Regions from separate parts of the Metabacillus sp. Hm71 genome, predicted to be linked through region 1. Evidence: riboswitches for the same ligand, from Rfam matches in the RefSeq annotation. Region 1 holds a riboswitch; each other region holds the start of a gene.

Region 1 (5,770 bases):
CAAGCTCCATACTTGCACGAATTGTTAGATAGGAGATCTTTTCATAAAGCTCGTCAGCATATTGAACGGCTTCTTCGTGCTCCCATCTTAATTGTTTTAGTGCCAGCAGGTGATGCCATCCGAACGTACCTACACCTATGGAGCGGTACTTCTGGTTGGTGATTTTTGCTTGAAGCACAGGAATTGTGTTTAAATCAATCACATTGTCCAACATTCTTACTTGAATTGGGATCAGTTTTTCTAACACATCTTCTGTGACAGCTTTTGCTAGATTAATAGAGGAGAGGTTACATACAACAAAATCACCCGGCGTTTTAACGGTAATGATTTTTCCATCCTCTGTATACTGCTCTTCGACTGTCGTTGCGCTTTGATTTTGCGTGATTTCTGTGCAAAGATTGCTGCAGTAGATCATTCCTTGATGTGCGTTCGCATTTTGTCTGTTTACTTCATCGCGATAGAACATATATGGCGTACCTGCTTCTAACTGGCTGATCATGATGCGCTTCATGATTTCAATCGCTGGGACCTTTTCTTTCGTTAGCAGATCATTGCTGACACACTCCCAGTATTTTTGACGGAAGCTGCCATTGCCTTTTTCCTCATCATAAAAATCTTCAATGCTGTAGCCCATTACTTTGCGAACCTCGTGAGGATCAAATAAGTACCAATCACCGCGTGCTTCCACCTGTTCCATAAAAACATCAGGAATGCAAACGCCTGTAAATAAGTCATGGGTACGCATGCGTTCGTCACCATTATTCAGCTTAGCATCGAGAAAAGAGAAAATATCTTTATGCCAAACATCTAAATAAACGGCAATTGCACCTTTGCGCTGTCCTAGCTGGTCTACGCTGACGGCTGTATTGTTAAGCTGTTTCATCCATGGAATTCTTAAATTGTTACTCTCTAAAAAAATTTAGAGGGATAGGTCATCTCTGCCTACCTCTGTACATCGCTGTACAGAACAGACTATATCTTTATCCACTTCGAAAAGTGGATAGGTGGTTCGAGTTATAAAATCTCTTTTATAACTACTTAGTCGTTGAACCTTCAACCTAGTAAACTAGGAAGCTCGGCTGCAGATTATCCGCACTCTCGGTTTTTTAGGGTTCGCCATGTCATTGCTGCATGGTATCCTACCTTGAGATACTCGGAGTTTCCCGCAATTGACCACCTTTATTACTCGTAACTTACGCTACAAGAGGGCTATCATTAACCCCTGATGAAACACCTTTAAAGCCTTTTATATCACTGCCGCGGCTGCGGATTTTTCCTAAATAAGCGCCGATTCCGCCGCCTGATTTTGATAGATTGGCAATGTCAGTATTGCTGTCAAAAATTCCTTGCAGGCTATCGTCAACCGTATCAATAAAGCAACTGGATAACTGTCCGACAGGTTTACCAGCATTTGATAAGGTTGGAGTTGCCACTGTCATATAAAGATTACTCATTGCCCAATACGCTTGTTTTATAAGCTCAAGGCGATGCTCCTTGTTTTCATTAGCCATTAAAGTCATGGCAATGATTAAGAATCGTTCCTGGGGAAGCTCATAGGTTTGCTTTGAGTAGTCACGTGTTAAGTAGCGGTCTGCTAATGTTCTTAAACCAATGTATGTAAATAACCTGTCGTTTTCAGGATTGATATAAGAACCAATTTCTTCAATCTCTTCTTTTGTGTATTGATCGAGGAGCTTGCTGTGATAAAGTCCCTTCGTTACTAAGGTCTCAATCAATTGATAGAAGCTTCCGTATTTTTGCGATTTATCATACCCTCTATTTGCAGCAGCTTCCTTGTAAAGCTTAGTTAAATAGATTTGTGCGCAAAAATAGGTCCAATCAGGCTCTTGTTCATTGATATTTGATAATCCTTCTAAAATGAGCAAATTTGTGAGTTGTTCAGATGTATATGAATCTCTTTGGAGAATGGTGTTTTCGATTCTAGTAAGAAAATCGTCTATTTCCAGTGAAGGGAAATGCTGATGTATGTTTTTAATAAATGATGTAAGTTTATTCAGGTCAAATGCTTCTTGATGATTCCCGCAAATAATAACAGGGGTTGTTGTCGTATTCATAATAATTCCTCCATCTGTTCGTTTTACTAAGGGGGTGGGGAAAAACGACAGATAAGAAGAGCAGGGCAGTATTAGAGAAAAAGCCCATTAATCCTTACTATCGTTTCATCTTCTCAGCCCCCGAAGAAATTGAAACTTTTGCAAGTAATAGGTAGGTCTCCTGACTTGTGCTCGTCCTACTTTGAGGCCTTCCCATACATCATGTGTACAGTGGCAATCTCAGTTCGTCACACTTACAGTTGCGGGGACAGTTCTGGATTTTCACCAGATTCCCTTTTCAGCCTAAACGGCGCCTTCACTCGCAAAGATACAATATATAGTTTTTGTTGTTTAGACGCACATCAATATATAGATGTGTTGTTTCTATATCAATAATAAAGTACAGATGTAAATTAATCAACCAATTCTTACTAATTGTCGAAATTTATCTAGATTCAAAGAATTTTGCAAAAAAAAAACGAAAAAGGGATCTGACTTCGCGCCAGATCCACTTACTAAAAAATTTAGAAGGCAGTTTTCCTATTCCTGATAAATCCAAAAAGAATTGAAAAGAAAGGTGATAAATATAAGAAAAATACAAAAGGCAAATAGTCGATAACAGGAACACCAAGTGTTTGTGCAAAAAAGGCGCCGCTTACCCCCCAAGGAACCAGCGGATTCACCAGTGTACCTCCATCCTCTAATGTCCGTGACATATATTTGCGTTCAATTTTCATTTTATCATACAAGCCTTTAAAGGATTGTCCAGGAATTAGAATCGATAAGTATTGCTCACCTGTTAAAAGGTTCACCCCAATGGAGGAAGCAGCTGTTGAAAGAATAAGCTGACCCTTTGCCTGAACACGTTCAATCAATCCGTTCATTAAAGCAGGGATAATATTTAATGCCTCTAACAAACCGCCAAAAGCAAAGGCAATCATGATGAGTGAAATGGACCACATCATTGATTGTAAGCCGCCGCGATTTAGCATATTAGCGACCTGTTCATTTTCGATTGTGAACGTAGTCCCGTTTTGTAAGACATGAAGAAACTCGCCAATTGTTACATCCTGCAACCAGATAGAAGTGATTCCTGCCGTAATGATTCCAACGATTAATGCAGGAATAACAGGGAACTGCCGAAACGCTAAAAGGATAACCAACAGTGGTGAAAGTAACGTAAGACTGCTAATTTGAACGGAGTCTTTTATGATCGTAACCATGTTTGTCATTTCCGTAAGTGATACAGTATGGATAGGTGCAATTGTGCCAAGAAAATAAAAAAGAGCCGTTGTGATAACGATGCTAGGAATCGTTGTTTTGGTCATATGTTTAATATGCGTGAAAATCTCAACAGAAGCGACCCCTGAGGCAAAATTCGTTGTATCAGACATTGGTGACATTTTATCGCCAAAGCATGCACCACAAATGATGGCTCCAGCGACCCAAGGGGCAGGGAGGCCAATTACCATTCCAGCACCCATAAGAGCTACTCCAACGGTGCTAACAGTGGTAAAGGAGCTTCCGACAAGACTTGAGATCACCATACAAGAAAATAAAGAAGTAATCAGTAAATAATCAGGACGGATTATGGTTAGAGCATACACCATAACAGTTGGTATCGTACCGCTGGACATCCAAGCACCAATTAGGATTCCGATTAAGGCAAGGATGATAATTGGCTGTATGCCCCTTTGGATTCCCTTGATGATTCCTGATTCTAAGTCTTTCCATGTATATCGTTTCATCAAGCCAAGAAATGAAACGAGTATCAAACAATTTAATAAAGCTAGATGCGGCTCTGTTTTCCATACAAATAAACTAGTAAAAATAATCGCTAATATAAGGAATAAAATGAAAACCGCTTCTTTAAAATGAAACGATGCTGTACTTTTTATCATATACTTGCTCCTTTACAACTTAAACGCTTTGATGCTTTTTTGCATAAAAGCACAACAAAGAATATTATATCAATCTAATATTCTTTGTCAATCTGCAATATGGAAAACTCAGTATATTAGTCTTAATAAATAGCTTTTCTTATAGTTGGTAAATAAAGCTATAGATTTTATTGGTATAGTGATTACAGCCCGAAAAAGCTGTCTCAAAACAAAAGAGCCAGACCCTACAAACACATATTTTAAAGATCGTAAAATAGGTGCTTGTTAGTGGGACTGACCCTTTGTTGGATTTAATTATATGGATTTTGCCATCTCTTTTAAGCTGTCAGATGTTTCGGCAATTTGCGCAATTGATTTTGAGACATCATTAATGACATTGGTGAAGTTTAACAAATCCATTTTGGCTTGTTCGCTTTGTTGTTTGTTGTCATTCAGCATGTATAAAATCGTATCAAAGATTAAGTTCATATCATTCATTTGCGTTGTGCCCTTTTTTGTAAGCTCAGCCACTTTATTAATAGAGGTAGACATACTATCGATTTGTGAATGAATATTGGTAATTAAACTTGAAACACCTTGAACCGAATTTTTTGTCTCTTCGGCTAGCTTGCGAACTTCACTTGCAACCACAGCAAATCCTTTGCCATATTCGCCGGCACGTGCTGATTCGATAGCAGCATTCAGCGCAAGTAAATTTGTTTGTTCAGCTATAGAAGTCACAATGGAGACAACATGATTAATCTTTTCGGAGGTTTGCTCCAGTACTTTCATTTGTTGTAAAATATCGATTGTATTTGTTTCAATAAACGACATTAATTGATTTTGTTCATCTAAATCCTTTTTGCCATTATGTGCTTGTTTCTCTGCTGTAGCAGCTACCTCTGATCGATCAATGGAGTAGGAGGCGATTTCCTTTGATTGGGAAACAATTTCCTGAACAAATGCATTTGTTTCTTCGCTTGCTTCAGCTAATTGTATCGCCAGCTCGTTAACGTCTGCACGAATTTGTTCTTTTTCACGCTCAATTTCAGCTCGTACTGCTGCATACTCATTGTCATATGCCTCTAAGACAATTTGCTGTTCCAGATTAAATAATTTGGATAAGCTTAAGACAGCATCCACCATGTCTTGCTTTGTTGTAAGATGTTGTTCAACTGTTTGAATCACAGAAGAAAAAAGCTGTTGAAAGGCTGCTATATACCATTTGGCCTCAAGGCCAATTTTTACATGTATATAGGCAATTCTTCTAATTCTGTTCACATCATCGTTTGTGAAACGACCATCAAACATCATGATTATATGCTTCTTTAGCGTTGTTTTTAATCGTTCAACAGAGCTATATGCTTCAATGATATCGTTTAGCGCTTGCTCAAAATCAAAGGAAGAATAAAAGGCATTCACGATGTTTTGAATGTTATCTTCAATATAAGGCTTAAGCTTCGAGGAAAGGAGCAGATCATTTTTTGTTAAACCGACCATTTTAATCTGCTTTTGCAGCGAGGGCTCATCAACAGTTAAAGCAATTTGCTGGATAAGTTCTTGATCTTTTTCAATAGCTGCTTCATTAGATGCTGATTTTTTATCTTTTATAAATGACAGAAAACCCATAAAAATAATCTCCTTTGGTATTTTCGAATAATCGTTCTACTAGGTATATCGACTGACTTATCCAACTATTAATAGGTAATCAAAAAAATAGTAAGAAAAGGAAAGTTGATGCAAAAATAAAAGCCTCATAAACACAAAGGTCAAGACCTCCAAGCACAACTGGTGTTTGGGAGATCTTGACCTTTTGAGACAAATAGAATTATTTTG
Region 2 (5,770 bases), 2.2 Mb from region 1:
ATGACCAAAATTTTCGGCAAGCTTTAGAAAACGGAAGTGGTTCAAGAAAAGGAACGCTCCGTGAGGATAATGAGATTGATGCAATTAGCAGGTTAGTTGCCGCGTTTACAGCTATCATTAACCCTCATACCATTATTTTTTGTCATGATGAAGTAGAAAAAGCAATATTAGACAAAATTAAGATATGCAGTTCAAAATATATTCCTTCAGAACATCTCCCATCGCTTGCAATGAGTGACTGGAAACAAGACTATTTAATTGGACTGCAAAGTCTGTGCCTTGACCTCATGCTCGATGGAATAAACAATTAATCTGTTTGAAATACTAGTAACTTATTAAATAAAAAATTTAATAAGTTTTTATTTCTATACTTTTTAAACAACTTTAATAAGTTCAATTACAAAGGAGGGATCTCAAGATGGAAGCAGCTTTATTAAAATGGATTTCAAAGTTTTGAACTAGACTACAAACGAATGAAAGGTGAGGTTTCATATGACAACATTTCTATTAATCATCATTTATTTGGCTTTTATCAGCTTAGGATTACCTGATTCATTGCTGGGGGCAGCGTGGCCGGTGATGCAATCGGACTATGGGGCTCCACTCAAGACTGCTGGATTCCTTTTTATGACAATTGCAGGTGGGACAATTATCTCCAGTTTAGCCAGCGGAAAGATTCTTAAACGGTTCGGCACTGGCAACGTCACATTTGTCAGCGTCCTAATGACTGCAGCTGCATTGCTGGGATTTCACTTTGCTCCTTCAATCATTTGGTTAATTATTTGTGCCATCCCACTCGGATTAGGGGCAGGAGCTGTTGATGCAGGATTAAACGATTATGTTGCTACACATTATAAGGCACATCATATGAGTTGGTTACATTGTTTTTGGGGAGTGGGAGCTACTTTAGGTCCTATCATAATGGCTCAGTTTATTTCAGAGGGAAATTCTTGGAGAAATGGGTATTTTGTTATTTCTGGCGTTCAGTTTGCGTTAGTTGTAATTCTTCTCTTCACTTTGCCTTTATGGAACAGAGTGACCAAAAACAGCAATCTTACTCTAACTGAAGAAACCGAAGATTCAAAAGATGTAATAAATGCTGAAGATGTAAAACCTTTACAAATTAAAGGAGTTAAACTTGCTCTTGCATCCTTCTTGTTTTATTGCGGGGTTGAAGCAACAATGGGCCTTTGGGGAAGCAGCTTCTTGGTAAATGTCAAAGGATTAAGTGCGGCAACTGCAGCCGGGTGGGTTTCCTTTTATTACGCAGGCATAACAATTGGTCGATTTATAACAGGCTTTATTACCTTTAAAATGACGAACCGTACTCTTATTCAGCTCGGACAAATAATAGCATTAATTGGTGCCGTTATTCTAATTTTACCATTGCCGTCCATTTTCTCACTTATAGGTTTTATTATTGTTGGACTAGGATTAGCGCCGATATTTCCGTGTATGTTGCATGAAACGCCAACACGTTTTGGGAAAAAACATTCTCAGACAATCATGGGCTATCAAATGGCAATTGCTTATACTGGCACTACATTCATGCCTCCTCTTCTAGGTTTCATAGCAACTCATTCAACAATAGGAATCTTCCCATTTTGTATTGTTGCTTTTGTAGCAGCAATGCTCCTTAGTTCTGAAAAATTAAATAGTTTACTGACAAAAAAGGCTGAATTCAAAAAGAAAGATGCAAGCTCAGCAGCACTTTAATCAAATACGGGGTTAAATTTATCAGGCTTCGTTTTTAGTTTTATCATAAAGGACAAAACTCTTTAAATTTACTAATCATCTATTGATATTATTTTAATTGCTTATGACGAAAAAGAAGCGGCCATGTAAATTTTGTCTTATTCACCAATAATATGTTGAAATATCTTAAATAACACTTTATTATATAAACTATCGAATTTAATAAATCTAACAAAGCAATAAATTAAGATGCCAAGTTGGCTTAATAGGGAATCTGGTGAAATTCCGGAACTGTCCCCGCAACTGTAAGTGTTGACGAAATAAGTTATACCACTGTATAACCATCTTAATTAGGTGGTTATATGGGAAGGGCTTAAAGTAGATTGAAACACAAGTCAGGAGACCTGTCTTAGTTTATAAATTTCAGTTTCTTCGGGAGGTGAGAAGGTGAAATGATTGCAACCAAATAGATTTTTTTGGTATGCCTTCATTTTACTTTTCTCCGCTCAGTTGAACCTGAGCGTTTTTTTTTTGAAAAATTAAAGTGGACATATTATTCATAGCAATCAAATACATTTAAGATGAACAATTAAATATTTTAAAAGATTAGGTGTACTTCAACCTTTTGTTGAACATAAGAGGGAAGTCGGTGAAATTCCGACACGGTACCCGCCACTGTAATGGTGAGCTTTATTACAAAATAGTCACTGATTTATATTGGGAAGACGTAATAAAGCAATGAACCTTAGTCAGGAGACCTGCCTTTTCTTTTTAACTGATACCTACGGGGATATAGGTGGATGTGTATTAGAAAATGCTATATTCATAGCATTATTTTTTAGTGCACCTCTATCTATATAGGGGTGCACTTTTATTTAGTTTTTAAGTTTTGGAAAGTTTTCTGTTCATTTTCTTTTGTAAGGTGTTCACTTATCTTGGTAAGTCTCTTTGGTGGATTTGAGGTCAAACTTTTTTTGAGCTGATTCAGAAACTTTTTACTTCTTTAAACAGTTAATAAAGTCTAAATATTTAATAGATTGGAAGTGTTCAGATGACGACTTGGAATTTAACCGAAACAATGCATCACGTTTTAATATGCAACGGAAGCAGCTGTATGAGAAAAGGTGGCGAGGAAGTTACACAGGCAATAAGAGAAGAGATTACAGCCTTAGATTTGGACAATAGAATTCATACAACTCGAACGAGATGTAACGGAAGATGTAAAGATGCTTGTGTAGTTGTAGTCTATCCAGAAGGAGTATGGTACAAAGCTGGTACTCCTGAATTAGCAAAAGAAATTGTCCAAGGGCATCTGATTGATGGAAAAGTCATAGAAGATAGTGTGATTTACACATATGAACATGAGCATTTTGTAGCACCTGAACATTCAAAGTCGATTGTCGGTATAGATAAACCACAAAAAAGCAAAGTGTAAGGAGGAAATGCATTGTTAGGAAAGTTACTTGTTATCGGTTTTGGCCCAGGAAGCTTTGAGCATATGACGAAAAGGGCTCAAGATGCCATACAAGAGAGCGATTGTATTATTGGTTACAAAACCTACGTAGAATTGATTAAAGATTTATTAATAGATCAAGAGATTATTAGTACAGGGATGTCTGAAGAAGTGAGCCGTGCCCAAGCAGCCGTTCATCTAGCAGAAGAAGGAAAAACGGTAGCAGTTATTTCGAGCGGAGATGCTGGGGTATATGGAATGGCTGGACTTGTATACGAGGTGCTGATTGAAAAAGGCTGGAAAGAAGCAACAGGTGTTAGTGTTGAAGTCATTCCAGGTGTTTCAGCTATTAACTCCTGCGCTTCCTTGTTAGGGGCACCGATTATGCATGATGCTTGTACGATAAGCTTAAGTGATCATTTAACCCCATGGGATTTAATCGAAAAAAGGATAGATGCAGCGGCACAAGCTGATTTTGTTATCACCCTTTACAATCCTAAGAGCGGAAGGCGTACAAGACAAATTCAAGAAGCACAACGAATTCTCTTAAACTACAGATCACCCGCGACTCCGGTTGGTCTTGTAAAAAGTGCATACCGTGATCGACAACATATTGTCATCACAGATCTTAAACATATGCTAGATCACGACATCGGCATGCTTACAACTGTTGTTATCGGTAATTCAACAACTTTTTTATATGACAATAAAATAATCACGCCTCGTGGTTATCAACGAAAATATACATTGAATTCAACTGAGCAACGATTAAAGCCTCATGAACGACTTAGACACGAAAACGAGCCTTGGGCGCTCCATAAAGGGAAAAATGATATGGTACAGCATCCCGAAAAATGTAAAGAAAAAAACCCTGAGAGAAGCTCATTACAAATCGCTCTAGAGGCACTTCAAAAAGTGGAGAAAAATTTCGACAAATCCACGAACAATAAGCAAATGCAACAAAAACAAGTGGTAGTTAATAACCCTATTACATCCATTTTTGAATTAGCTGTAAGCCCTGGAATTGCCAATAAAAAGTTTACTTCAAAGCAAATGATGATACTTGCAGAGGTTGTTGGAGACGAAGGCTCAATGGAGTATACACCACACCATCAAATCATACTTAGAATTCCAACAAGTAATCCTGACTTAATCACAAAGAAACTAGATGATGTTGGATTTCTATTAGAACCTATCGGTGATGTGTTTCAACTAAAAGCATGTGATTTTTGTGAGGGTGAAAAAAAGGATTCGATTCCATATGCTGAAGAGCTTCATGAAAAACTAAGCGGTCTTGATTTGCCAAAAGAATTAAAGGTAGGATTTAACGGCTGTGGTATGGCATGTTTTGGAGCTGTTAATGAAGACATTGGCATTATCTTTCGAAAAGGGAAATTTGATTTATTTTTAGGTGCGAAAACAGTTGGGAGAACCGCTCATCCAGGTCAGCCTGTTGCAGAAGGAATTGAACCAGAGAAAATTGTCGAAGTAATCGAAAAAATTGTCCATGAATACAAAGAAAAAGGCCATCCAAATGAGCGATTTTTTAAATACTTTAAGCGAGTAGGAAATGTACAAGGCTATACATATAAAGACATGGCACCAAAGATAGAAATAGAACCAGCTCCATGTGGAGATTAAAAGGATAGGGGAGAATCATATGAAAGCCATTTTACTAGTTGGTCATGGAAGTCGAGATCCAGAAGGAAACGAGCAGGTAAGACAAACAATTGAAGAACTAAAGCCACAGCTTGATTCAGAGCTTTTAGTGGAAACCTGTTTTCTAGAGTTTGAAAGACCAGCCATTGACCAAGGTATTCATACATGTGTAGAAAAAGGAGCAACAAGTGTTTATGTTATCCCTCTCATGCTTCTTGCAGCAGGTCATTCAAAAATTCATATTCCAGCAGCTATTGATGAGGCAAAGGAAAAATATCCTCATGTTTCATTTACCTATGGAAGACCGTTTGGCATTCATGAAGAAACAATAGAAATTTGCAAAAGCCGCTTAGAAGATGTTGGCGAACAAATAAATGAAGAGGATCCTAATACGGCTGTCATCTTATTAGGTCGAGGTGGAAGTGATCCTGATGCGAACAGTGATTTGTATAAAATCACTCGACTATTATGGGAAAAACTCAACTACAAATTCGTAGAACCTGCTTTTATGGGGGTAACAGATCCATTAGTTAAAGAAGGCGTTGAACGCTGTGTTAAATTAGGTGCAAAGAAAATTGTCATCTTACCTTATTTTCTTTTTACGGGAATCTTAATCAAACGTCTTGAAAACATGATTTTAGAGTTTGAGCAAGAGCACCGAGATGTTGAGTTTAAACTTGCAGGCTATTTTGGCTTTCATTCACGACTGAAGACCATCATAAAAGATCGTATAGAAGAGGCATTACAAGGTGAAGTAAAAATGAACTGTGACACATGTGTTTATCGAATTGGAGCAATGGAGCATATTGATCATCACCACCATCATCACGATCACGACCATGATCATGTACATCATCATCACCACCATCATCATGAACATGAGGTTCAAAAAGGATGATTCTCTTTTTAGCTGGTACAAGTGATGCTAGAGCTTTAGCGCTAACAATAAAAGATTCAGGTTAT
Region 3 (5,770 bases), 2.6 Mb from region 1:
TCTTTTTATTTATTTAACGTTCGTTTATAATAGCGTTAACTAAATAAGAGAGGGTTGGTAGCATGTATCATACAAAGAAAATCGTCTTATTAGGCTCAGGTGAATTAGGTAAAGAGGTTCTAATTGAAGCACAACGTCTCGGTATTGAGACCATCGCAATAGACAGATATGAGGATGCACCTGCGATGCAGGTAGCACATCGCAGCTATGTAATAGATATGCTTGATCCAAAGGAAGTAAGGGAAGTCATTGAAAAGGAAAAGCCTGATTTAATTGTTCCGGAAATCGAGGCCATTGCAACCTCAGAGCTTATCAAATTGGAGGATGAGGGGTTTCAGGTCATTCCTAACGCACGTGCTGCAAAGCTGACAATGGATCGTGAAGGAATCCGCCGTCTTGCTGCTGAAAAGCTTATGCTTCCTACAGCTAACTACAAATTTGCTGATACATATGAGGAATTTGTGCAAGGTGCAAAAGAAATTGGTTTTCCATGTGTTATTAAGCCATTAATGAGTTCTTCTGGTAAGGGACAGAGTGTATGTCATTCAGAACAAACGATAGCGGAGTGCTGGAGAATAGCAATGGAAGGAGGAAGGGTGCAAAATGGACGAGTGATCATTGAAGAGTTTATTCCATTTGACTCTGAAATCACCTTATTAACCGTTCGAGCGGTTAATGGGACAATGTATTGTGAACCAATAGGACATGTTCAAAAAGATGGCGACTATATTGAATCATGGCAGCCGCATTTCATAACAGAGCAGCAACTTCAAGAAGCAAAAGCAATTGCCAAAGCAATCACTGATGAACTTGGCGGATATGGTGTTTTCGGTGTAGAGCTTTTTCTTGCAAAGGATAAAGTATATTTCAGTGAAGTATCACCGCGGCCGCATGATACGGGGTTAGTTACATTAGTCAGCCAAAATTTATCAGAGTTCGCTCTACATGTAAGAGCAATTTTAGGTTTTCCGATTCCTGAAATTACCCTTTTAGCACCTGGGGCAAGTCGTCCATTAAAGGCTCTGAAAGAAATGAATGATTATACAGTCGAAGGGGTGGATCAGGCATTATCTGTTCCGAACACTCAGCTACGAATATTCGGAAAACCAGTGACTAAAGTTGGAAGAAGAATCGCTGTTGCCCTCTCAACCTCGGATACTGTTGATAATGCAAAGGAACTGGCGAAGCAAGCATTGAATTGCTTGAAAATTGAAAAAAGATAAGAGAAAGATTCAAGCAGGTGCAACATTTCCCAGGTAAGCGCATAAATAGACATTAGCACAAGAATTAGTCGGATTATGTCAACCGTTATGAGTTATAAGATACTTAGGTCTCTTACATGTTGTAATAAATATATAATTTAATTGTAACTTGGGAAAATCATATCAATTCCTGAACGTAAATATACTGTTATGGGAGCAAAATTTTAACTATTTATTTTATTTTTCGTTTAATAATGCTCCTTAAATATAGTAGAAGCAGGAGGGAAACTCATGAAGTGTAAAAGCTGTAGCGGAACTAGACTTATAAACTGTGAAAACTGTTCAGGTGAAGGGTTTGATTTCGGAAATCACAAGTGCAATACATGTTCTGGTGAGGGTGTCATTTCATGTTCCTCATGTGAAGGGAAGGGAACAATCGGATTTTTTAAATGGTTAAAATCTGGATAAAGACGTTAACTAAAAAATGAAAAGGTCTTTCAAATTACCACTAAACGAGCCGTTTGTGGTGGTCATAAATTCATTTGAGCCTGACACTTGCATGATCTTCGTCGGGCTCTTTCTTTGTTTATTAGTTTACATAACTATATTATAGATAACTACTTTTTTCTTTTAGATATATTTACAACTCGTAAACCTACATTTATAATGACTTAGATTCAACTAAATAACGATTTCGCAAATAGGTTCTTAATAGGATTAAGAATAATAGGGAAGTTGGTGTAAGTCCAACGCGGTCCCGCCACTGTAATCACAGAGCTGCATGACAGAAGCCCACTGTAACCAGATGCTTATGGGAAGGGAGTTGTGTAAGCAAGGAAGTGTAAGCCAGGAGACCTGCCTATTTGTTTGGTTCAAGTAGCCTTCGAGGAAAGGGGATTTGAAAGAACGAGAGCAGCATTGATGTAGAAATTCTTCAATTTTACTCTTAATCTTTTTAACTCCCGCCTTCTCCCTAATAAAGGAAAGGCGTTTTTTATTTTCAACAATTCAAGGAGGGGTTCGTGTTGGAAAAACAAAAAGGATTAACACTTGTTTTTACAGGTAATGGAAAAGGGAAGACGACTGCTTCGATTGGTCTATGTGTACGTGCAATCGGACAGGGAATGTCAGTAAAGATTCTTCAATTTATTAAATCAAAGGGAAGGTCATATGGTGAACAGATATCGTTAGAAAAGTTAGGAGTTGAAATGGTTCAGCTTGGTGAGGGCTTTACATGGACAAAAACTCCTGAGGTTCACCGAAAAGCACTTGAATCAGCATGGAAGACAGCAAAAGAAACGGTTATGTCAGGGAAATATGATGTTGTTGTCTTAGATGAATTGAATAATGCACTCGCGATCGATTCATTTCCAATTGATGATGTTCTTCCAATTCAGGAAGTCATGGAACTAATTAAAAACAAGCCTTCACATGTGCATTTAGTTATAACAGGTAGACATGCAAAAGGAGAAATCAAGGAACTCGCTGATCTAGTTTCTGTTGTCGATGTGGAAAAGCATTATTATGACACTGGGATACCAGCGGTTAAAGGAATAGAATATTAGCATAATAAAAGGGGGAAGCGCCGTGACTGCACAGCGACTAGTGATTGCAGGAGTTTCCAGCGGTGTGGGCAAAACAACGATTACAATTGGTTTAATGGCTGCACTAAAACAAAGAGGTTTGACAGTTCAAGGCTTTAAATGCGGTCCTGATTACATAGATACAAGTTTTCATACCGCTGTTACAGGAAGACCGTCACGGAATCTGGATAGCTGGATGTTTTCAAAAGAAGTGTTAAAGGAAGTATATGTAAATGGCAGTGATGGTGCAGATATTTCTGTTATTGAGGGAGTTATGGGCTTTTATGATGGCAAGTCCGCTCTTTCAAATCAAGGTTCAACAGCAGAAATTAGCATGCTGCTTGATTGCCCAACGATTTTAATCGTTGATTGCAGCAAGATGGCAAGAAGTGCAGCTGCAATAGTGAAAGGCTATCAGCTTTTAGAGCCAGACGTAAATATCGCTGGTGTTATCGCAAACAAGGTTGGAAGCATGGGTCATTTTCAAATCATTAAAGAAGCGGTTGAACAGGAGTGTGACATCCCGGTATGCGGTTATCTATTAGCCAATACGAGCATTCAAATGCCAGAACGGCATTTAGGGCTTGTCCCTTCTATAGAACGAGGTGATTTAACTAGCCTTTTTGACCAATTAGCGAAATTAGTTGAAGGGACAATTGATTTGGATCAGCTCATAGATTTAAGCAAGCAAAAGCCATTACAGAAAAATCCAGCGAAATCGATTTTTGAAAAACGGGAACCTAAAAGAGTGAAGTTAGCCATTGCCAAGGATCGTGCATTTAATTTTTACTATCGAGAAAACCTTGAATTACTCGAAGCATACGGATCTGAATGTATCTACTTTTCTCCTTTGAATGGTGAGTCAATCCCTGAAGAGGCGGATGGATTATACATAGGAGGCGGCTTTCCAGAGCAGTTTGCAGCTGAGCTTGCAAATCAAGTTGAAGTCAAGGAATCAATAAAGCGGAAAATACTTGAAGGGCTTCCAACGATAGCTGAATGCGGAGGCTATATGTATTTGGCAGAAGCGATTGAAACCTTAGATGGTTTAGTTCATCCGATGGTTGGGGTTATTCCAGGAAAAATGAAAATGGGAGAAAAACTTGCAGGCTTTGGCTACAGAGAAGTCTCCGGATATCCTGATAATTATCTTCTTCAAAACAAGCTCATTGCTCGTGGTCATGAATTTCACTATTCTTCTTATCATTCAATTGAATCGTTACCTTTCGCTTATTATACAAAAGGATCCTTTAGCGAAGGAGATGAAGGCTGCCTAACAAACAACGTCATTGCTGGCTACACCCATCTCCAATTTGCATCATGTCCAGAGCTGGTCGAAAACTTTATCCAAAAATGCTTGGAGATGAAAAATAATGGCAGCAAATAAAGCAGCGCTTCCGATTATGATCCAAGGAACACATTCGGATGCCGGGAAAAGTATTATTGTTACGGCATTGTGCCGGATATTTGCACAGGATGGCTATCATACAGCACCCTTTAAATCACAAAATATGGCATTAAATTCTTATATTACTCTTGATGGGAAAGAGATAGGCAGATCACAAGGTATTCAAGCCGAGGCAGCAGGAGTTATTGCCACAACAGACATGAACCCCATATTAATTAAACCAACCAGGGATCATGAAGCCCAAGTAGTTGTTCATGGAAAACCGTTGAAAAACATGGAAGCGAAAAGCTATCGCAGTGATTATTATGAAACAGCTAAAGCCATTATTCAATCGTCTTATCAAAACCTTGCCTCTTCATATGAAAGAATTGTCATTGAAGGTGCTGGAAGTCCAGCAGAAGTAAATTTAAATGACCGTGAGCTTGTTAATATGAGTATCGCAAAGATGGCTGATGCTCCAGTTGTTTTAGTAGGGGATATTGATAAAGGAGGCGTTTTTGCAAGTCTTGTTGGTACTTTGCAGCTTCTATCTCAAGATGAACGTGATCGGATTATTGGAGTGATCATTAACAAGTTTCGCGGAGATCTTTCCCTACTAGAACCGGGCCTCACATGGTTCGAAGAATATACAGGAAAGCCTGTATTAGGTGTCATACCATTCATAAACGATTTAGTAATTGAAGCTGAGGATTCATTAAGTCTAAATAACTACAGTATTCATAAAAATCAAGATAAAGAACTAGATATAGCGGTGATTCATTATCCTAGAATATCCAATTTCACAGATATTGACCCTCTCCACTATGAGACGGATTGTCATGTTCGGCTAGTGGAAAATGTCCGGCAGCTTGAACAGCCTGATGTCATTCTTTTACCTGGAAGTAAAAATACAATAGAAGATCTCATGTTTCTAAAAGAGAGAGGGCTTGATCAAGCGATTCTGAAAGCCCATCAAAATGGAGCAATCATCTTTGGAATATGCGGCGGATATCAAATGCTAGGTGACATGATTGAGGATCCCTACCAGGTTGAATCCAATACACATGAGATAAAAGGTTTAGGCTTGCTGCCGATCCACACAATATTAACGAAAGAAAAGATAACGATACGATCTAAAGGTACTGTGGAGGTTAGCGGTGAAAAGCTGGATGTGACGGGATATGAAATTCATATGGGAAAGACCACTTGCCTAACGCATGTATCCCCTTTTATTCAATTAAAGGATGGTGTCGATGGCAGTAAGAATCAAGAAGAAACATGTATAGGTACTTATTTTCATGGGATTTTTCATAATGATGAGTTCAGGTGGTCGTTTCTAAAAAATCTTCGGTGGAAAAAGGGGCTCAAGCCTGACATACTGCGCGAAGCATATGAAGATCGACAAGAAAATGATTTTAACCGCTTAGCAGAGGAAGTGCGAGCGGCTATCGATATCAGCCAGCTTAATCAAAAAATAGAACAATTTGCAAAAAGAAAGAGAGAGAACAGATGAATATAAATGGACAAATTCAAGAAGTCTTACAATCTATTCAACCGCTAAGCCAAGAACAAATGGAGCATGCGAAGGAATATGTTAA
Region 4 (5,770 bases), 1.9 Mb from region 1:
AAACCATTGATCTTTCAACAGTAGAAGTATTTGTATTGGATGAGGCTGATCAAATGCTGCATATGGGGTTTCTTCCTGAGGTAGACGAAATTTTTTATGAAACGCTTTCAACTCGTCAAACCTTGCTTTTTTCTGCAACCATCCCAAGTGAAATTCGTAGTTTGGCAAAAAAATATATGGTTGAGCCAGAGAACATTCAAATTAAAGCGAAACAGGTTACTGTGGAGGAGATTAAACAAATTATTATAGAAACCACTGATCGTCGCAAACAGGAGACATTACTGCATTTATTACAAGAAGATCGTCCTTTTTTAGGAATTATTTTTTGCAGAACAAAGATCCGTGCCAAAAAACTCCACCAAGCCCTTCTCACAAATGGTTATTTGGTTGAAGAACTTCACGGTGATTTAACACAAGCCAAACGAGAAAAAGCGATGAAGCAGTTTAGGGAAGCGAAAATTCAACTGTTGGTTGCAACTGATGTTGCAGCAAGAGGCCTTGATGTAGAAGGTGTGACACATGTCTACAATTACGATATTCCGCATGATGTAGAGAGCTATATTCATCGAATTGGCCGAACAGGTCGTGCCGGTGGTGTTGGAGTGGCCTATACTTTAGTAGCTCCAAAGGATCGCGACTTTCTTCGTATGATTGAAAAAGGGATTAACCAATCGCTGGAAAAGCGAGTAATTGAAGGAGTAAGTCTTCCTGATCGAGATGGTTATGAAGTGAAAAGAAGCCCACTAACAAAAGATTCAATTCGCTCAGTGAGAAAAGGACAAAAACCACGAAATGATTCAAAATCCTCATCCAGAAAAAGTGCAAATGATTTGAAAAGGAAGAGCAGGACTCGTTTTTCATCAAAGGTTAAAAGGACGAGATAAATTTTAAGATAATAAAGAGAGGCTGGCAGCCTCTCTTTATTATTTCTGTAAATCCTTTTTCGTTTTCTCACTTCTAATATTAATATCCTTTGAAAACTCTGTATCCTGTTGATTGTTATTCGGATATTTGTTTTGTCGTTCACGATTATCATTACGATTTGTCATACATATGTACCTCCTCTCAACATAATCAACTTTATTATGTACAAACTATAGTTTTTTATCCCAATCTTTACGGGCAGTAACCCCCCCACTGATGGATATAACAAGTTCAAAAAATGAATTGAAAACAAGGATGACCTTAGATAATTACTAATGATCATCCTTGAATAATGACATGATTAAAAACCGCCTTCACCTGGAGTGAATGGCAGATCTAATCTATTTTCAACTGCACGAAGCCGTTGGTTAAGTCGATTTAATCTTCGAGTATGTTGCTCAACTCTTTCATTGAGCTGTGTTACCAGCTGGTTTATACGGTTAAATTCACGATTGATTCTATTGATCTCCCGGTTTAATCGTCTTATTTCATCATTAAGTCTTGTAATTTCTCGTCCTTGGCGTTCATTTTGTCGTTCGAGTTGAGAAACTCTTCTTTCAAGTGTTGGTTGTCTATTTCCCTCGTATTGTTCTGTTTGCTGTGTAAAAGCATCATAATCATATGGGGCATAATAATTATAATGATTAGGGATGAATTCTTGGTAATAATTGTATCCATAAGGATTCATGAAGGCAACTCTCCTTTATTTTTTATTGTATAAAATCCATATAAGTGTATGTAGGTTATGGCGGAGTGTTACAGTTTGAATCAGTTTTTATGCGAATTTTTTTATCCCATTTTAACGGGCAGTAAAACCCCGCTGATAGGAGTCTCGCTTTATTTGTTAAAAACGTTATATTGACTAGCTATCGATGCATAAAGCGGTTCCACTCACAGTGGACAAATACAGCCCATTAGAAAAATACTTGCTAAAAGAGAAAAAATGGTTTAATCTAAATCACATGTTTCAATTATTTTAAAATTTAATAATGTTCAGGCAATAGGTGTTAAAAGCTTTGCTTTTAACTTAAAAGGGAAGATCGGTGAAAATCCGGCACGGTCGCGCCACTGTAATGGGGAGCTTCAATCGCATCCACTGTTTCAATTTGAAATGGGAAGGGATTTGAAGTGTAGAACCTGAGTCAGGAGACCTGCCTATTGTATGCACTTATTACCTACGCGAAATAGGGAGGAGTGGTGGTCATATGTTGAAACGATTCATTCATTTCAACTCTAGTTAACTATGCCTATCCAAAGTCTCTCTATCTATTCATAGAGAGGCTTTTTTATTGGACAAACATCAGAAAAATTGGGAACGAGGAGAAAAGAAAATGAAGATAAAAAGTTCAAATATTGGTTATCCAAGAATTGGTGAAAATCGTGAATGGAAAAAGCTTTTAGAATTATTTTGGACAGAACAAGTAAGCGAAGGACAGTTTGAGAAAGAAATGGAACATATTCGCTTATCCCATTTGAAAAAACAGAAAGAGAAAGGCATTGATCTTATCCCGATAGGTGATTTTAGTTACTATGATCATGTGCTCGATACAGCAGCTATGTTTGGGTTAATTCCTGAGCGTTTTAAAACGGAAGAGAAAGGGCTGACTCTTCAAACCTATTTCGAGATTGCCAGGGGAAGCAAAGGGAAAATCGCCTCTGAGATGACAAAATGGTTTAATACAAACTATCACTATATTGTTCCGGAATTAAAGAATGCACAACCTAATTTAGGCAAAAATCGATTGCTTGAATTGTACCTTGAAGCAAAACAAAAGCTCGGCATAGAGGGAAAGCCGGTTATTCTTGGCCCAATTTCATTATTGTCTTTATCTAAAGGGTATGATAAGCAAAGAAGAGCAGAACTATTAAACTCACTTATTCCTCTCTATATAGATGTGTTTAAGCAATTAAAAGAAGCTGGTGCAGAATGGATTCAGGTAGATGAACCCATTTTAGTAAAAAATGTTGATAAAGAAATCATTGATGAGTTTAAAAAAGTTTATGCTGCGTTTAATGAAGGGGTTCCTGAAGTTAACGTTATCCTTCAAACGTATTTTGAAAGTCTCGAATTTTATCAAGAAATCATTGAGTTGCCAGTTCAAGGGATAGGACTTGATTTTGTACATGATGCAGGGAGAAATCTTGAAAATCTAAAAGAACACGGTTTTCCGAGCGATAAGGTTCTTTTCGCAGGTGTCATTGATGGACGTAATATTTGGAAATCTCATTTGACAAAAAAATTAACGGCAGTCTATGAATTAACGAGGTTTATTGATAAAGATCGCCTGATTATCCAGCCATCCTGCAGTTTGCTTCATGTTCCAGTTACTGTAAAAAGCGAGCAGCAATTGGATACACAAATAAAAAAAGCCTTATCTTTTGCAGATGAAAAGCTAGAAGAAGTTGTGCTGTTAACAAAAGTTGCAAATCATGATGGCAGTGTTCAAGAACTAGAAGTACATGATCAAGCAATTGTTGAATTAACAAATTCCTCACATCGAAATGTAAAAACTGTCCAAGAAGCAATTAACAATATAGGCAATTATTCTTCGGAACGAATTGATGTGATAAAACGGAAAGAAGTACAAGCTGAACGCTTTGATTTACCAATATTACCTACGACTACAATTGGCAGCTTTCCTCAAACGAAGGAAGTACGTAAAGAGCGATTGAAATGGAGAAAAGGTGAGCTAACAGCTCATCAATATGAGGAATACATCAAAGCTGAAATCAAGAAGTGGATCGATATTCAAGAAGAGATTGGACTAGATGTCCTTGTACATGGGGAGTTTGAAAGAACAGATATGGTTGAGTTTTTCGGTGAAAAGATGGAAGGAATCGCCATTACAAAGTTTGGTTGGGTCCAGTCATATGGCTCACGCTGTGTAAAGCCTCCAGTTATATTTGGGGATGTGTATTGCAAAGAAACTATGACTGTAAAGGAAACGGTGTATGCACAATCTCTCACAGCTAAACCAGTAAAAGGCATGCTGACAGGACCTGTAACAATTATCAATTGGTCATTTGTCCGTGATGATATTGATCGTACTGATGTCTTAAATCAAATCGCATTAGCGATCCGTTCAGAGGTTGAAGCACTTGAAGCTAGTGGAATTAAGATGATTCAAGTAGATGAAGCGGCATTGCGGGAAGGATTGCCTTTAAAAGAGGAAAAAACAGAAGCTTATTTAAATGCTGCAGTCTATGCCTTTAAATTAGCTACATCTTCAGTGGAAGCGGACACGCAAATTCATACCCATATGTGTTATTCAAATTTTGATGATATCATTCATGCGATTGATGCGCTTGATGCAGATGTGATTTCAATTGAGACATCAAGAAGCCATGGTGAATTGATTGCTTCCTTTGAACAGCATCATTACAACAAAGGGATTGGACTTGGTGTTTATGATATTCATAGCCCTCGTGTCCCTAGTTTAGAAGAAATCTCACAAAATATAAAACGTGCACTTGAGGTTCTGGACTACCGCGCATTTTGGGTAAATCCTGATTGCGGATTGAAAACAAGAGGGGAAACAGAGACCATCGCTGCATTAAAAATAATGGTGGAAGCAGCTCATCAATATCGAGAAAGATTATCGACGATCGAAACCGTCTAATCCTTTTAAAGAGAATTATTTATGCATTACAGCCTTTTTAAGGTTGTAGTGCTTTTTTTAGCTATTTAACTTCCAAACTTTTAATATACTATACCATTATTAGGCAGGCTTTTAACTTGAGTCCTTTAAGGAAAATCACTTAAGCTTAACATAACCAACTTTATTGGCTAGTGAAAGCAAAATTTAGGAGGGAGCCAGTATGGAACAATATCAATTGTATATTAATGGGGAATGGACAGGGGATCATTTGCCATCATTTAAGGTAACTAATCCAGCTACGAATGAAATAATTGCAAAGGTCCCAAATGGAGGAGCAAAGGAATCATTAAAAGCGATCGAAGCAGCAACAGATGCCTTTCAGTTATGGTCTACATATTCAGCATATGAACGGGCTGAGTTAATTAGAAGTTGGCATGACTTGATTCATCAGCATCGAGAGGAATTAGCTAAGTTAATGACAATGGAGCAAGGGAAGCCCTTAAAAGAAGCTAGCGGTGAAATAAATTATGCAAATGGATTTTTTTCTTGGTATGCAGAAGAAGCAAAACGCATCTATGGCGAAACGATTCCTGCTACCCAACGAAATAAACGCTTATTTGTCCAAAAACAGCCAGTTGGCGTAGTAGCGGTTATCACTCCTTGGAATTTTCCAGCAGCAATGATTACAAGAAAGGTAGCTCCTGCATTAGCAGCTGGTTGCACTGTTGTGATTAAGCCTGCTGAACAAACACCGCTTACAGCTTTAAAATTAGCCATGCTTGCTGATGAAGCGGGGATTCCAAAAGGTGTTATCAATGTAGTTTGTGGGCATGCAAAGGAAATTGGAAAAGTGCTGCTTCAAGATCCAAGAGTCCGTAAGCTCACATTTACAGGTTCAACAGAGGTTGGTAAGTTTTTAATGCAGCAATCAGCACAGACAGTAAAAAAGGTTTCCTTAGAGTTGGGCGGACACGCTCCAGTGATTGTTTTAGCTGATGCTGATCTGGATAAAGCAGTTGATGGGGTTGTTGCAGCAAAATTCAGAAATGCTGGTCAAACATGTATTTGTGCCAATCGAATTTATGTTCACGAATCAATCTATCAAACGTTCATTGAGAAGCTAATTCCAAAAGTAAAAGAGTTGGTGATTGGAAACGGCCTGGATGAAGGGGTGGATATTGGTCCGTTAATTGATCAGAAGGCGGTGGAAAAAGTGCTGCAGCATATAGGGGATGCAGTTGAAAAAG

What was found. Region 1 has a riboswitch for cobalamin ahead of ACSVDH_RS04420 (ribonucleotide reductase N-terminal alpha domain-containing protein). Riboswitches for the same ligand answer to the same signal wherever they lie in the genome.
Region 2: another riboswitch for cobalamin. It lies ahead of ACSVDH_RS14755 ((2Fe-2S) ferredoxin domain-containing protein); the one in region 1 lies ahead of ACSVDH_RS04420 (ribonucleotide reductase N-terminal alpha domain-containing protein).
Region 3: another riboswitch for cobalamin. It lies ahead of ACSVDH_RS17125 (cob(I)yrinic acid a,c-diamide adenosyltransferase); the one in region 1 lies ahead of ACSVDH_RS04420 (ribonucleotide reductase N-terminal alpha domain-containing protein).
Region 4: another riboswitch for cobalamin. It lies ahead of metE (5-methyltetrahydropteroyltriglutamate--homocysteine S-methyltransferase); the one in region 1 lies ahead of ACSVDH_RS04420 (ribonucleotide reductase N-terminal alpha domain-containing protein).

What each region holds. Positions count from the first base shown of each region.
Region 1 covers NZ_CM200278.1:869,296-875,065, forward strand. The annotation lists partial or broken gene ACSVDH_RS04415 (ribonucleoside-diphosphate reductase subunit alpha) at 1-892, opposite strand, end outside; partial or broken gene ACSVDH_RS04420 (ribonucleotide reductase N-terminal alpha domain-containing protein) at 1,218-2,075, opposite strand; cobalamin riboswitch at 2,208-2,387, opposite strand; gene nhaC (Na+/H+ antiporter NhaC) at 2,579-3,952, opposite strand; gene ACSVDH_RS04430 (protoglobin domain-containing protein) at 4,250-5,563, opposite strand; gene ACSVDH_RS04435 (universal stress protein) at 5,763-5,770, opposite strand, start outside.
Region 2 covers NZ_CM200278.1:3,035,147-3,040,916, reverse strand. The annotation lists gene ACSVDH_RS14765 (ROK family transcriptional regulator) at 1-311, shown strand, start outside; gene ACSVDH_RS14760 (MFS transporter) at 493-1,716, shown strand; cobalamin riboswitch at 1,926-2,121, shown strand; cobalamin riboswitch at 2,287-2,475, shown strand; gene ACSVDH_RS14755 ((2Fe-2S) ferredoxin domain-containing protein) at 2,747-3,130, shown strand; gene cobJ (precorrin-3B C(17)-methyltransferase) at 3,143-4,789, shown strand; gene ACSVDH_RS14745 (sirohydrochlorin chelatase) at 4,809-5,705, shown strand; gene cobK (precorrin-6A reductase) at 5,702-5,770, shown strand, end outside.
Region 3 covers NZ_CM200278.1:3,477,767-3,483,536, reverse strand. The annotation lists gene purT (phosphoribosylglycinamide formyltransferase 2) at 63-1,223, shown strand; cobalamin riboswitch at 1,888-2,079, shown strand; gene ACSVDH_RS17125 (cob(I)yrinic acid a,c-diamide adenosyltransferase) at 2,225-2,767, shown strand; gene ACSVDH_RS17120 (cobyrinic acid a,c-diamide synthase CobB) at 2,790-4,172, shown strand; gene ACSVDH_RS17115 (cobyric acid synthase) at 4,159-5,685, shown strand; gene cobT (nicotinate-nucleotide--dimethylbenzimidazole phosphoribosyltransferase) at 5,682-5,770, shown strand, end outside.
Region 4 covers NZ_CM200278.1:2,783,064-2,788,833, forward strand. The annotation lists gene ACSVDH_RS13575 (DEAD/DEAH box helicase) at 1-884, shown strand, start outside; gene ACSVDH_RS13580 (hypothetical protein) at 924-1,049, opposite strand; gene ACSVDH_RS13585 (hypothetical protein) at 1,226-1,612, opposite strand; cobalamin riboswitch at 1,910-2,097, shown strand; gene metE (5-methyltetrahydropteroyltriglutamate--homocysteine S-methyltransferase) at 2,256-4,544, shown strand; gene ACSVDH_RS13595 (NAD-dependent succinate-semialdehyde dehydrogenase) at 4,744-5,770, shown strand, end outside.